DNA from 4 places in the Bacillus sp. FSL H8-0534 genome. Region 3 is predicted to be linked to each of the others. Evidence: riboswitches for the same ligand, from Rfam matches in the RefSeq annotation. Region 3 holds a riboswitch; each other region holds the start of a gene.
What was found. A riboswitch is a leader RNA that binds a small molecule or an ion and turns the genes downstream of it on or off. The one in region 3 is predicted to bind S-adenosylmethionine.
Positions count from the first base shown of each region.

Region 1: another riboswitch for S-adenosylmethionine. It lies ahead of metK (methionine adenosyltransferase); the one in region 3 lies ahead of MHH71_RS02695 (ECF-type riboflavin transporter substrate-binding protein).
Region 2: another riboswitch for S-adenosylmethionine. It lies ahead of mtnW (2,3-diketo-5-methylthiopentyl-1-phosphate enolase); the one in region 3 lies ahead of MHH71_RS02695 (ECF-type riboflavin transporter substrate-binding protein).
Region 4: another riboswitch for S-adenosylmethionine. It lies ahead of MHH71_RS00940 (MetQ/NlpA family ABC transporter substrate-binding protein); the one in region 3 lies ahead of MHH71_RS02695 (ECF-type riboflavin transporter substrate-binding protein).

Region 1 is NZ_JBBOUC010000001.1:3,892,850-3,895,055, reverse strand. It holds gene metK (methionine adenosyltransferase) at 1-1,030, opposite strand, end outside; SAM riboswitch class I at 1,195-1,317, opposite strand; gene pckA (phosphoenolpyruvate carboxykinase (ATP)) at 1,547-2,206, shown strand, end outside.
Region 2 is NZ_JBBOUC010000001.1:4,561,985-4,564,190, reverse strand. It holds gene MHH71_RS23365 (pyridoxal phosphate-dependent aminotransferase) at 1-964, shown strand, start outside; SAM riboswitch class I at 1,017-1,122, shown strand; gene mtnW (2,3-diketo-5-methylthiopentyl-1-phosphate enolase) at 1,187-2,206, shown strand, end outside.
Region 3 is NZ_JBBOUC010000001.1:481,554-483,759, reverse strand. It holds gene MHH71_RS02700 (ABC transporter ATP-binding protein) at 1-320, opposite strand, end outside; gene MHH71_RS02695 (ECF-type riboflavin transporter substrate-binding protein) at 331-879, opposite strand; SAM riboswitch class I at 1,026-1,143, opposite strand; gene MHH71_RS02690 (aspartate/glutamate racemase family protein) at 1,301-1,981, shown strand; gene MHH71_RS02685 (PAS domain-containing sensor histidine kinase) at 2,113-2,206, opposite strand, start outside.
Region 4 is NZ_JBBOUC010000001.1:157,115-159,320, reverse strand. It holds gene MHH71_RS00945 (acyl-CoA dehydrogenase family protein) at 1-260, opposite strand, end outside; gene MHH71_RS00940 (MetQ/NlpA family ABC transporter substrate-binding protein) at 274-1,092, opposite strand; SAM riboswitch class I at 1,152-1,241, opposite strand; gene MHH71_RS00935 (YdcF family protein) at 1,413-2,042, opposite strand.

The DNA of each region.
Region 1 (2,206 bases), 3.4 Mb from region 3:
CTAGTTCTACTAGTACTTCTTCAGATACTTTACCAGTGCCGAATGTATCAACTGAAATTGATACTGGTTGTGCCACGCCGATTGCGTATGCAAGTTGTACTTCTGCTTTTTCAGCAAGACCAGCTGCTACGATGTTTTTCGCAACATAACGAGCTGCGTATGCTGCAGAACGGTCAACTTTTGTTGCATCTTTACCAGAGAATGCACCGCCGCCGTGACGAGCGTATCCGCCGTAAGTATCAACGATAATTTTGCGTCCTGTTAAACCAGCATCCCCTTGTGGTCCACCGATTACGAAGCGCCCCGTTGGGTTAATGAAGAATTTCGTTTCCTCATCCATTAATTCTGCTGGTACTACAGCTTTGATTACGTGCTCTTTTAAGTCGCGATCGATTTGTTCCCATGTAGCTTCTGGATGATGCTGTGTAGAAATTACAATTGTATCGATGCGTACTGGTTTACCATTTTCATCATACTCAACTGTAACTTGCGTTTTACCGTCTGGACGTAAATATTCTAATGTTTCATCTTTACGAACTTCCGTTAAACGACGAGCTAATTTGTGAGCAAGTGAGATTGGAAGTGGCATTAATTCTTTTGTTTCATTACATGCGAAACCAAACATTAAACCTTGGTCCCCTGCACCAATTGCCTCAATCTCAGCGTCAGTCATTTGACCTTCACGTGCTTCTAACGCTTGGTCAACACCCATAGCGATGTCAGCAGATTGCTCATCGATAGATGTTAAAACTGCACAAGTTTCTGCATCGAATCCGTATTTTGCACGAGTGTAACCGATACCTTGAATTGTTTCACGAACGATTTTTGGAATATCTACATAAGTAGAAGTCGTAATTTCCCCCGCTACCAATACTAAACCAGTTGTTACTGTTGTTTCACAAGCTACACGTGCATTTGCGTCTTTTGCTAAGATCGCGTCTAAAATTGAATCAGAAATTTGGTCACAAATTTTATCTGGATGTCCTTCAGTTACAGACTCAGATGTGAACAGATGACGTTGTTTTGTCATGTGGTAAACCTCCCTACAGTAATCGTATATATTGTACGGAACTCATCCTTAATTTGCCACAAACTGCGACATTCATTTATTCTCCCACACAAGTATAAAGAAAAACCTTTCCTATATAGAGGAAAGGTTTGATTTGCTACTTGCATACTGCTTTTTGCCCTTCGCTCTTATCGTTCGAGACCGTTCGCCTCGCACAGGTTTTAGCACCTATTCACTTGTTTATTACCGTTACAAGTGAGGTTGCTGGGCTTCATCGGGCCTGTCCCTCCGCCAGCTCGGGATAAGAGAGTATCCGTCCCAACCTATACTAAAGAAATGATATTCATTTGTCAATTAATATTCACATATTCCTACAAGTTTTTCGCATTATTTGTTGGACGAAATATAAATAGGAAAATAATACATTCGCACAAACAAAAATAAATAAATAGTATACATTATTTATATGATTGTGTTATACTCTTGATGGGGATTACGAGAAATATTTCATTAAAATGAAAAGGATGGTATATAAATATGAGTACTGTGAATGTCCAAATTGGATTACACGAATTACTGAACGGAAGCAATGCACAGGTTCAATTAAGCGTTCCACAATTAGTGGAAAAAGTACTAATGAGAAATGAAGGAAAATTAACTTCTACTGGTGCCGTCTCTGCTTCTACAGGAAAATATACAGGACGTTCTCCTAAAGATAAATTTATTGTGAAAGAAGCGTCGGTTGCCGATAAGATTGCTTGGGGACCTGTAAATCAACCGATTTCTGAAGAACATTTTAATAAATTATATACAAAAGTATTAGAATACTTAAAGGAAAAAGAAGAATTATTCGTATTTAAAGGATTCGCTGGTGCTGATCGTAACTATCGTCTTCCATTACAAGTTGTTAACGAATATGCATGGCACAATTTATTTGTACATCAATTATTTATTCGTCCAACTGAAGAAGAATTAACAAATCATGAAGCTGAGTTCACAATTGTTTCTGCACCAAGCTTTAAAGCAGATCCAGAGATCGACGGTACAAACTCTGAAGCATTCATCATGGTTTCATTTGAAAAACGCATCGTATTAATCGGTGGTACGGAATACGCTGGAGAAATGAAAAAATCAATCTTCTCTATTATGAACTTCTTACTTCCAGAACAAGATATTTTATCTATGCACTGCTCTGCA
Region 2 (2,206 bases), 4.1 Mb from region 3:
AAAAACAGCCGTTGCAACGTTCTATGAACGTGAATATGGAGTCAAAGTAAACCCTAAAACAGAAGTTGCTGTTTTATTTGGCGGAAAAGTAGGGCTGGTTGAATTACCGATTTGTTTTACAAATCCTGGCGATCCAATTCTTGTACCCGATCCAGGATATCCTGACTATTTATCAGGTGTCGCTTTAGCAAAAGCAAAATTTGAAACGATGCCGTTATTAGCAGAAAATGATTTCTTACCAGATTACACTAAAATCGATGATACTATTGCCAAACAAGCGAAATTGATGTTTTTAAATTATCCTAACAATCCAACTGGTGCTGTCGCATCAAAAGAGTTCTTTGAGGAAACAATTACATTTGCAAATGAAAATGATATTTTAGTGGTTCATGACTTTGCTTATGGAGCAATTGGTTTTGATGGTAACAAGCCAACTAGCTTCTTACAAGCAAATGGCGCGAAAGATGTTGGCATTGAAGTTTATACATTATCAAAAACATTTAATATGGCTGGTTGGCGCATCGCCTTTGCTATCGGTAACCAAAGTGTAATTGAAACAATCAATTTATTGCAAGATCATATGTATGTCAGCATTTTTGGCGCTGTACAAGAGGCTGCTCGTGAGGCACTATTAAGTTCACAATCTTGTGTAACTGAACTAGTTGATCGCTATGAATCTAGAAGAAATGCCCTTATTTCAGCTTGTCAATCAATCGGCTGGAATGTAGTCGCACCAAAAGGCTCTTTTTTCGCTTGGCTTCCCGTTCCCCATGGTTTTTCATCTGAACAGTTTGCCGATGTATTACTAGAACAAGCACATGTAGCAGTTGCACCTGGAGTTGGATTCGGCAAACATGGCGAAGGCTACGTTCGTATTGGATTACTACATACAGAAGAGCGACTACAAGAAGCTGTTCAAAGAATCCAGAAATTAAAAATTTTCAAAAAACCATTGACATTCTAAAAAAACTCTGTCAAAATTCAGATATCGTAAAAATTCAAACATTTCTAAATACTTCTTATCAAGAGCAGGTGGAGGGACGAGCCCGACGAAACCCGGCAACCGATCTACAATTGTAGGCACGGTGCTAATTCTCGCAGCATTACGCTGACAGATAAGGAGCTGGTTGTAAAAAAACCTCTCCTTAGCTGAGAGGTTTTTTTATTTAACTAGGAGGTTATAAAAATGAGTGGAATAACAGCAACCTATTTAATCCATGATGATTCTCATAATTTAAACCAAAAAGCAGAACAAATTGCTCTCGGTTTAACAATTGGTTCATGGACTCATTTACCACACTTATTACAAGAACAATTAAAACAACATAAAGGCAATGTCATTCATGTAGAACAATTAGAAGAACAAGAGCATGTAAATACGTATCTCGGAAAAAAAGCGACACGTGGACTCATTAAAATTCATTATCCATCACTAAATTTCAGCCCTGATTTACCAGCTATTTTGACAACAACATTTGGAAAATTATCACTAGATGGCGAAGTTAAACTGATTGATTTAACATTTTCAGATGACTTAAAAGAACTTTTCCCTGGCCCTAAATTTGGCATTGAGGGCATTCGAAATCTCTTACAAATTCACGACCGTCCACTTCTGATGAGCATCTTCAAAGGAATGCTTGGACGCAATATAGGATATTTAAAAACACAGCTCCGTGATCAAGCAATTGGTGGTGTAGATATTGTAAAAGATGATGAAATTTTGTTTGAAAATCCATTAACACCGCTCACAAAACGAATTCATTCTGGAAAAGAAGTGTTACTGTCTGTATACGAAACATATGGTCATAAGACTTTATATGCAGTGAATTTAACAGGACGTACATATGATCTTAAAGAAAATGCAAAACGTGCCGCCACAGCTGGTGCAGATATTCTTCTGTTCAATGTATTCTCGTATGGATTAGATGTATTGCAATCACTTGCGGAAGATGATGATATATCGATTCCAATTATGGCACATCCTGCTGTAAGCGGCGCATACGCTTCATCGGAATTATATGGACTTTCTTATCCATTGCTACTTGGAAAGCTACTTCGTTATGCTGGTGCAGATTTCTCTTTATTTCCATCACCATACGGCAGTGTTGCATTAGAAAAAAAAGAAGCTCTTCTTATTACAAGTAAACTAACTAAAAAAGATCAATCTTTAAAACGAAGCTTTCCTGTTCCATCAGCTGGTATTCAC
Region 3 (2,206 bases):
ACATCTTCTCCTACGGTTAAACCAATAAACTGAGAATCTTGATCTTGTAAAATAGTTCCTACATGCTTGCTTTGCTCAAAAATACTACCTTTTCGCGGATCCTTACCACATATTGAAATGTTCCCAGTACTTGATCCCTCATATGAAAAAGGGATAAGCCCATTTATACAATGGGCCAATGTTGATTTTCCTGATCCACTTCGACCGGCAATCAATACTTTTTCACCTGGATAAATACGGAATGTAACATCCTTTAAAGTAGGTTCTGTCACTTGTTTATATTGAAATGTAAATTGTTCAAAGGAAATAATCGGCTTCATTGTAATCTCCCTACTTTTCAATCTTCAAATGTGTATGTTTTTTATTTGCTTTCGCTAATCCCAGTGTGATTGGTAAACCAAGAATTAAGAACACAAGGATATCTGCAATCGTTGCACCGAATACTTGAATAACAATTTTATCCAAAGGTTCACCCATAACGATAATATCAAAAGCACCGGCAAATATGATTGCAACGACAATCCCGATTAAACCTGTTATAGCAAAATATGAAATATCTCGATTACGAAATGTTCCATTTTTCACACTGAAACTTGCTCGTTTTTGTACAAGTCCCATCGTAAATCCAATAATACCTGAGCTAAGTACCCATCCCCACCATATTCCCCATCCAGCGATGGTATCTGTCACTGTATGACCGATAAGACCAATCAAAAGTCCTGCAATCGGCCCGAAAATCGCACCAAAAATTGTTAATATAGCCAAAGCAGGCTTTATAAATGTGTTTGGTGCAATTGAAAATCCCCATAGACCTAATACACCATATATTGCAGAACCGATTCCAATTGCTACGACTAATTTTGTAGATAATTTGTTCATATGAATTCCCCTTTCATTCTAGTTAGTTTATATTAGTCCTATATGTATAAGAAAATTAAATTATGCGTCTTCACTTCCTTTCTTCTCAATTTCTCAATAAAAAATGACCTCTTTTATAAGAGGTCATTTTTTATTGAGATATGATCCTCTTATCTTTCAAAAGACAATATGTCTTTTGCGGAATTAGCACCTTCCTATTTGTATGAATAAATAGGGGTTGCTGAGGTTTCATAGGGCCGTTCCCTCCACCTCTCTGGATAAGTATTCGTTTGTAATTTGTATTATTGCATTAACGCAAGTTAATTTCAATATTTTTCTCACTATTTTTATTTTTCTTAAAACAATCTAATAAATCATTGTATTCTTATCGGAATTATGGAATAATTAGCATAACAAAACATGTTAACGGGAGGAATTTGACATGAAAGTAATCGGATTAATTGGTGGATTAAGTTGGGAATCAACGTCTCTTTATTATAAACATATTAATACACTAACTCTATCTCAGTATAATCATAATGCAAAGCTTGTTCTATATAGCATGGATTTTGGCGAAGTGACAAATTTATTACAAAATCAACAATATGAGGAAGTGCAAAATCAACTCGTTCAAGTAGCAAAAAAAATAGAGTGTTCCGGTGCAGATTGTATACTTATGTGCTCAAATACAGTACATCAATTTGCGGAAGAAGTAGAACAAGCAATCTCTATCCCCCTTCTTCATATTGGTGATGTCAGTGCTGAAGAAATTGTTGAACATGATGTGAAACGGATTGGTTTACTTGGAACAAAACAAACAATGGAACAGGACTTTTATAAAACAAGACTAGCTAATTATGGTGTTGAAACAATTATTCCGAAAAAAGATGAACGAAATTTCATTCATCATGTCATTCTTCAAGAATTGAGTAAAGGGATTATTTCACAGCAATCTAAAGTACGTTTCTTACAAATCATTCAAAAACTTATTGAAAATGGTGCAGAAGGAATTTTATTAGGTTGTACAGAAATACCGTTACTTATTTCACAGAAAGACATTTCTATTCCTGTATTTGATACTGCTTTTTTACATGCAAAAACTGCTGTACAATTCGCTGGATAATAGATAAACAACTGTATAATTTATAAGAACTCTTTAACTCTCAAAATAAATTAATATATAACAAAAGCTATCTTACAAATCATAAGATAGCTTTTTAACTCTATTATTATATGAACCAGAAAGTAATATCCTCATAAAGCCCCTGTTATAGGTAACATTGCTGCACAAGAAGTAACTTGCTCACTTTGAAACATTGGTAAATAGATTGTAACTGATGTTCCTATT
Region 4 (2,206 bases), 320 kb from region 3:
GACAAAGCTGTTGCTCCATCTCCCTCTGCAATCTTCTCTTGAAATAAAACAAAATCATATAATGAAATTGCCTTCCCACCAAAATCCTTCGGAAGAGTTAACTTTGTATAACCAATACTTTGTAAGTCTTTAATATTTTCAAAAGGAAAAGAGCCTAGTTCGCTCAGTTGATGTTCCCTTCCTGCAAATTGCGGAATGAATTCTGTTATCTTCTCCAATACGAGAGCTTGTTCTTCTGTTTCTATAAATGATAATGTCATGTCAAGATCTCCTTTACTTTAAGTAGTCAGGAAGCACAAACCCTTCAAATTGTTCTTCAGACTGAATCATCTTTTTGAACTCTGGTGAATGGTATGCTTCAATTAAATCTTTCGCAAATTGTTTTTCTTTATCTTCATCACGAACCGTAACAATAATTCTATGTTGTGAAGGTGTTTTTTCTAATTCCAGTGCCTCTTTTAACTTATGTCCAGATGAAATGACAAGATTTCCGTTAATAATGCCGTAATCTAAATCTTTCATTGCCCTTGGGATTTGTGGTGATTCAAGTGGTACTAATTTGAAATCTTTCTTTTTAAACGTTATATCTTTTTCGGAAATTGTTAAAATATTTACATTTCCTTTTAATTTCACCCAGCCAATCCCTTCTAAAATACGTAATGCCCGTTCTAAATTAACTGGATCATTTGGTACCCCAATCTTCATTCCATCTTTCAAATCATCTAATGATTTATGTTTCTCAGAGTATACACCTTGAGGTGCTGATGGAACTTGAATAATACTTGAAATTTCCGCATTATTTTCTTTTGCGTAAGACTTCATAAAAGCAGTACTTTGAAATATATTTGCATCAATATCCTTATTCGTTAATGCTGGATTTGTTTCGTTTGGTGAATTAAACTCAACAATTTTAATTTTGTATCCCTTTTTCTCTAAGTACGGTTGTACCGCTTTTTTCACTTGATCACTGTACGGACCAGGTGTAAAACCTAAACGAATTTCTTTTTGATCGCCCCCTGATGTCTGCGTGCAACCCGTAATGATAAATAAACTACATACAATACTTACAAGTGCAAAAAATAAACGTTTCATCCCTTCTCCTCCTACTAAAAAACAACCTTACATATTAAGAAGGTTGTCATCTCTTTTCCTTCTTATCTACTCGGAATTAGCACCTTTTTTATTACAGATAGGTTGCTGAAGCTTCATTGGGCCGTTCCCTCCACTTCTCTCGATAAGATTATATTTGATTATGCATTCTAGTGTGTCACTATTCCGATGAAAATACAAGGTTTTTATTGAAAGTTTTTTCTATAATTTGTAAAGTTATAGAAAATCCAAAGCATATTTGCATAAAAAAAGGATAGACTCCGTAGAACCACTCTACCTTTGTCTATCCTTTTCTTTATTTTTTAATCACCTTTCAATATACGCAAAGGTAACGATGCAACATATCCAATATAAGAACATAATTCTTTAAAGAAAAATGGAATTTCCGTATCTAATGTTTTATATGCTGATGTTGGCGTTGGTGATGCATATGCATCTATCCCAATATGCTTCGCTATTCTCATCGCTCGCTTCATATGAAGAGGATCACTTACAATCGTATACGTATGTAAGCCATTATCAATTCCAACCTGTTTCGCATTCTTTAAATTATCTTCTGTAAAACGCGACTGTGTTTCAATTAATATATCTTCATCCTTTACGTTATGCTTTAATGCATACGCTTTCGCAGTACGTGCTTCTTCCTGCTCTGCTTCAAATTTAGTACCACCTGTAAAAATAATTTTTTTAATACTTCCATTCTTATACAAAGAAATCGCATGATTGATTCTTTCACGAAATACAGGAGATGGTTTTCCGTTCCAAGAAGCTGCTCCTAGTACAATAGCAGCATCTGTATCCACCTCATCCGTTTTAAAGCGATAACTCCAAATATCGTAAGCTGCATAACTTACAAATAGAATGATAGAACTAACCATGAGCAAGAACACTTGCAAGACTCTTCTTTTTTTACTTTTCTTATTTTGTTTCATTTGTACTGGCCCCCGTGCATTATCCATACTTCTAAAAAATAATCTATTTTAAATCATTATATTTGAGTTCATTTGAAAGAAGGCACTTTTCTCAACAATTGATTCGTGCTATAAAGGGTTTTCATTCAAATAGAGGATTTTTAATTTACTATTTTTTGTGGTGC